Regions from separate parts of the Paenibacillus provencensis genome, predicted to be linked through region 2. Evidence: a T-box and tRNA genes for the amino acid it is inferred to sense, from the RefSeq annotation. Region 2 holds a T-box; the other holds one or more tRNA genes.

Region 1 (3,126 bases), 160 kb from region 2:
AAGACAGGGAGAACAGAAGGGGGGATTCGGAAGGCGCTGAGAGAGTTAGAAAGACAAGGGATGATTACGTGGCAGGACCAATCATCTACGGAACACATCGTGATTCTCAAGGGCTGGGAGCCTGAAGAGCAGAAGTCGGTGCGTTCGATGCCCTCTTTATCAGATGGGATGGATTATTGGACGAAATACTAACTGCTGCTTTATTTCATAAAGTGACGGATGATCCAGGAGATAAGCGTAAGGATAAGGCTGATAACGATACAAGTAACAATGGGGAAATAGAATTTGAAATTTCCTCGATCTACATAGATATCTCCTGGTAGTTTACCAAGTTGAATAAATCTTCCTAGAAACATCCAGATCAATCCGACAGCAATTAGTGCAACACCAAGGAATATTAGAAGCTTCGGCATATTGTTCATCTCTTTTGCTCACCTCATTGAATAATAAAATAGCCAGAGCCATGATGCCAAGCCCCAGCTAATCCATATCTATGATCTGCATTTCATTATAATTTTATGAACCGTACATTGTAAGATAACATTATATAGAGCTGTTAAGATAAAGCTAATTTTCTCGAGCGGTTAATGCTGATAATTCGGGTGATTTGCTCTACTTCCTCATAAGGGATCCAAACCGGACCACAGGTTGTTCTTAACACGAGCCGGGATGCATGGTCTGTAGGAACAGGAAACCCAGTCAATGTAGCTCCATCTTTGCTTCTTACCATAATCTGCTGATTGCGTTTCATCGCTATAATCGCTTCTTTATTCATAAGCCTATTCTCCCTATGCCAGTAATTAATGTAATAAAACAGGTCTAATTACATTGCAAACTGGTTGTTTAATCACACGTTTTTCACTTTCATTTCTACAAGTAGTCTATCAGAACTAGTTCTAAATTTCTACAATAATCCAAAAAATATCTTAAAGTTAAATAAACCAATTCGGATGAAGCCTAAACATTTGGAGACAATCTTAAGAAATAAGTGAAAAAGTTTAATGTGGCGGATAATATGGGTATAACTATCATAGGAGGAATGCACAATGAATATTCATGGATGGTATATCGTTATATTTTCCGTAATTATTGCTGCGGGTGTTGGAGGCATCGCTTGGTGGATGCGAATGGCGAGCAGAAAAAAAGGATATAAGGAAGAATAAACCAGAATGAAGGCTGGCTTATCCATGTTGAACATGAAGGCAAACTGTACCAAGCCTGCGCTTAGACCAGGAAGAATAAATTGTTTCTTGAGGTCTATGTATACGTTAAGGAGTCCATCTCGAAAAGGTGGGCTTTATTTTTAGTTTGTTTGCTAAGTTTTATCAAGATTTCATATCAGGATTTTGCACATTCTGTTAAGGATTTATGCAAAATTCTCATATAAAAGTATACGCAAAGCTTGTCAAAACGTGGCTGTTCATGTATAATAAGAGATACCGGATTTTTGAGAAGATCTACTGGGAAATCCAGAAGTGGTCGTGGATTGTTCTTTAACTTTACAGCGAGTTTGGTTAGACAGTCTATACACATACGCCGGGGTGGCGGAATTGGCAGACGCACAGGACTTAAAATCCTGCGATGGGTGACCATCGTACGGGTTCGACCCCCGTCCTCGGCATACATTACATGAAATAGGCTGGCTCCTAATAGGAGTCCAGCTTATTTTTTTAGATATCTATATGTAGAATTCATGTAGCAAAGCGAGTTTGGGATGAGGAGAGCAAATATATGTTTAATAATGACTGGGATGTACTGCTGCAGGACGAAATGAATAAGGATTACATACAGGAGCTTCGAAAGAAGCTGGCCTTTGAATATAAGACGCAAACGATCTATCCTCCGAAGGAAGATATATTCAATGCATTGAAGCTGACCTCTTATGCGAATACAAAGGTTGTAATCATTGGACAAGATCCATATCATGGAGCGGGTCAGGCGGAAGGTTTAAGTTTTTCCGTCAAAAAAGGGGTTAGAATACCTCCGTCTTTGCGAAATATATATAAAGAATTACATAGTGATCTTGGAGTACCCATTCCCTCACATGGTTCTTTAAAAGAGTGGGCGGAAGAAGGTGTCCTCTTACTGAATAACGTATTAACTGTAAGAGAGGGAGAGCCGACTTCACATCGCCATATTGGATGGGAGTGGTTTACCGATGCGGTGATTGAGAAATTGAATGTCCGGAAGCAGCCTGTAGTGTTTATGTTATGGGGCAGCCATGCGCAGAAGAAGGGAGCTTTCATAGACCGATCTCGTCATCTGGTCATTGAATCATCTCACCCGAGTCCGCTTGCAGCTCGGCATGGTTTTTTTGGAAGCCATCCGTTTTCTCGAGCGAACGCCTATTTGGAATCAGAAGGAATCAAGCAAGTGGACTGGTCAATTTCGGACAATTAATAAAACGAACACGGAGGTGAACGGGAGAAATGAAGCACTGGGTAGGCCAAAGGGTGCTGGTGGAACGAGCAGGTGGTCGTAAAGATCCCGTTCAAGGGATATTGCTAAAGTGGGATGCAGATGCCGAAATCATTGTCGTTGGAGCGAAAAGAGTCAAGATTCCGTTTAGCCAAATTGTACGAATCCATCCATTGCCAGAGGATGCCTTTGGAAAAGGCAAGAAAAGAGCAAGATCCTCTGTTCATACGGTCGGATACGTAATGCGGCAGCCGATTCAATTTGATAATGCAATCTACTTTAATTCTGTGGTAACGGTGTGGAAAGGGGTTAAGCTTATTACGTACCGGACAACGATCAGCTCACATGATAACAATAATGTAGTGCTTGAAGATGGGACAGTCCTTGATAAGGAGTTGTATACGTTCGTTGTAAGGTCAAGGCGAGGATAACGCTAATTTTAATTAAAATTTTATGTTTGTATCATCCTGTGTTAATAATCATACAGTAATCTGTAATCGTCCCTTCAAGAGATGATTCTATATATAAAAACTCACCGGCTGCAAACGGTGGGTTTTTTGCTGTATATAAAATATTGGATAAAACCCCTTTTTTCACCCAAGTATCTGCTTGTATAACTTTAAATTAAGGAGGGGATTATACAAGCGACAGGCCATAAACAATAAAATGAGGGGTGAAATAATGATGAAAAAACAATGGGCAGCCACA
Region 2 (3,126 bases):
CCGAGGATCATGCCCTGGTTCACCAGCTTGTGGAACGGTTCCTTCGTCTCAACTATGCCCAGATCATACAGCACTTTGTGCCAGAAACGTGCGTACAGAAGATGAAGCACCGCATGCTCCGCTCCCCCAATATACAAGTCTACCGGCAGCCACTCACGCTGCTTCTCCTTCGAGACAAGCTCTTTGTCATTGTGAGGATCAATGAAGCGCAGGTAATACCAGCAGCTTCCGGCCCATTGCGGCATCGTATTCGTCTCACGGCGAGCCTTCATGCCTGTCTCTGGGTCAACCGTATTAATCCAATCCGTCACATTAGCAAGTGGAGATTCACCGGTACCGGAAGGCTTAATTTGCTCTACATCAGGCAGTACCAATGGCAGCTGATCCTCAGGCACAGTCTTCATCGTTCCGTCTTCCAGATGCAGAATCGGAATCGGCTCTCCCCAATAACGCTGACGGCTGAACAGCCAGTCCCGCAGGCGGTAAGTCACTTTTCCTTGACCTTTGCCGTTCTCTTCAAGCCATGAAATAGCTGCGGCAATTGCTTCTTCATTATGCAGACCATCCAGGAAGCCGGAATTCACGTGAGCTCCGTCGCCTGTATATGCCTCTTGTGTCACATCGCCCCCGGATACCACCTCGATAATTTCAAGGCCAAACTCCTTGGCGAATTCCCAGTCGCGGCTGTCATGACCCGGAACGGCCATGATCGCACCTGTACCATATCCAGCCAGAACGTAGTCTGCAATCCATACAGGCAGTTTTGCCCCGTTAACAGGATTGATGACATACGCCCCTGTAAATACACCCGTCTTCTCCTTCGCAAGATCGGTGCGCTCCAGATCGCTCTTCCGAGAAGCCTTCTCGATGTATGCTTCAACCGCTTCACGTTGTTCAGCTGTTGTGATCTCTGCAACCAGCTCATGCTCTGGAGCGAGTACAGCATAGCTTGCACCGAACAAGGTATCTGGACGGGTAGTAAACACGGTTACACCTGCATCATGACCTTCGAGAGGGAAAGTCACCTCCGCACCTTTGGATCTTCCGATCCAGTTCCGCTGCATATCCTTGATGCTCTCTGCCCAGTCCAGTTCGTCCAGGTCATCAAGCAAACGATCTGCATATTCCGTAATCTTCAGCACCCATTGGCGCATCGGCTTACGCACAACCGGGAACCCGCCGCGCTCACTCTTGCCGTCGATTACTTCTTCGTTAGCAAGGACCGTTCCAAGCTCCTCACACCAGTTCACCGGTACTTCGGATACGTACGCCAGACCGCGCTTATACAGCTGGATAAAGATCCACTGCGTCCATTTATAGTAATCAGGATCCGTCGTGCTGATCTCACGATCCCAGTCATAAGAGAAGCCTAGGGATTTGATCTGACGACGGAAGTTATTGACATTCTTCACGGTTATATCCCGTGGATGCTGCCCTGTATCAATGGCATGCTGCTCTGCCGGAAGTCCAAATGCATCCCAGCCCATTGGATGGAGCACGTTGTAGCCGCGCATTCTCTTGTATCGGGACACGATATCTGTTGCCGTATAGCCCTCTGGATGTCCTACGTGCAGACCTGCGCCTGAAGGATATGGGAACATATCCAGAGCGTAGAATTTCGGTTTATCCGAAGTTTCCTCTGTCTTAAATGTCTTGTTCTGATCCCAGTACTGCTGCCATTTCGGCTCGATTGCCTGGGGATTATAGCCGTGCTTCGGCTGTTCTTTCTGACTCAATGTGCATCCTCCTCGTCATCATAACCAACTTCTCCACGCGATTACAGAATGGTTCAGCTAGCCATGTAGCTTGCAACTAATGAATTCTATAATCAAAAAAACCTCCGCATCCCATAGCGTGTCATCGCTAGGGACGAGAGGTTGTAATTCCCGTGGTACCACCCTAGTTAGCGGACATACGTGCTTCGTCGTCCACTCCCTTAAGCACCCTGTAACGGCGGTGAACCGATGAGGCTTACCAAATACTGAATAATTAGCTTAACCTCATATCTCCAAGGCGAGTTCATAGTGCTCCGGCAACCAGCTTGCACCAACCGCTGGCTCTCTGAAATACACAGGCTCTACTACTATTCCTCTTCATCGAAATTTCAATAATAATCGGAATCATTATACAAGAAGGACAAGCATAAAGTCAAATTTTGACGCTTTACAGTGCCGTATCATCCACATTGTCAAGCCATTCCTCAATCGTTCCGATCACCGAGGTGACACAGCCTTCTTCAAATGGAGAGATCAAGCCCGCAATGGCCACCAGCTCTGTAAAGGATTTGCTTCCTCCTTGACGACATAGATTCAAATAATCAGCCCATGCAGCAGCATAATCCTCTCTCGAGCGCTTCCAGAACTGGAACGCACAGATTTGAGCTAGCGTGTAATCAATATAGTAAAACGGAGAGCTGAAGATGTGTCCTTGTTTATGCCAGAAGCCCCCTTGCTCCAGATAACTGTTGTTCTCGTAGTTACGGTGCGGCAGATACTTCCGTTCGATCTCACGCCATGCCTGCTTCCGTTCTACTGGAGTCGCATCTGGATTGGCATAGACGAAATGCTGGAATTCATCGACCGAAACACCGTAAGGAATAAAGATAAGGCCGCTTGCGAGATGCTCGAAGCGGTATTTGTCCACTTCATGCTCGAAGAACAAATCCATCCATGGCCAAGTAAAGAATTCCATACTCATGGAATGAATTTCGGCTGCTTCATGTGTGGGGAACATATACTCAGGAACTCCAAGCTCACGGCTCTGATACACCTGGAACGCGTGGCCTGCCTCGTGGGTCAGAACGTCAATATCTCCGGATGTTCCGTTAAAGTTCGAGAAGATAAACGGTGCTTTGTAGTCTGAGATGAACGTGCAATATCCGCCGCTGCGCTTTCCTTTTTTGCTGACCAGATCCATCAGCTCATTGTCCAGCATAAAGTTGAAAAATTCACCCATCTCCGGTGACAGCTCATCATACATCTTCTTCCCGTTCTGGACAATCCATTCCGGATCACCCTTAGGCGTTGCATTCCCTGTAGGGAAGACTACATTCTCGTCATAGTAATAGAGCTTATCTACGCCGATCCGTTTACGCTGACGCTCCTTGAGCTTGGAGGCTACGGGTAC

What was found. A T-box is a leader RNA that pairs with one kind of tRNA and senses whether it is charged. The one in region 2 lies ahead of leuS (leucine--tRNA ligase), so its partner is inferred to be a tRNA-Leu.
Region 1: it encodes a tRNA-Leu, which carries the amino acid that the T-box ahead of leuS (leucine--tRNA ligase) is inferred to sense. The anticodon was not compared.

Annotation. Positions count from the first base shown of each region.
Region 1 is NZ_JBHTKX010000001.1:280,774-283,899, forward strand. It holds gene ACFQ3J_RS01365 (Lrp/AsnC family transcriptional regulator) at 1-192, shown strand, start outside; gene ACFQ3J_RS01370 (DUF2905 domain-containing protein) at 201-422, opposite strand; gene ACFQ3J_RS01375 (hypothetical protein) at 557-775, opposite strand; tRNA gene ACFQ3J_RS01380 (tRNA-Leu) at 1,536-1,621, shown strand; gene ACFQ3J_RS01385 (uracil-DNA glycosylase) at 1,732-2,400, shown strand; gene ACFQ3J_RS01390 (hypothetical protein) at 2,430-2,849, shown strand; gene ACFQ3J_RS01395 (WGxxGxxG family protein) at 3,100-3,126, shown strand, end outside.
Region 2 is NZ_JBHTKX010000001.1:116,074-119,199, reverse strand. It holds gene leuS (leucine--tRNA ligase) at 1-1,736, opposite strand, end outside; T-box leader at 1,863-2,106, opposite strand; gene ACFQ3J_RS00625 (M3 family oligoendopeptidase) at 2,164-3,126, opposite strand, start outside.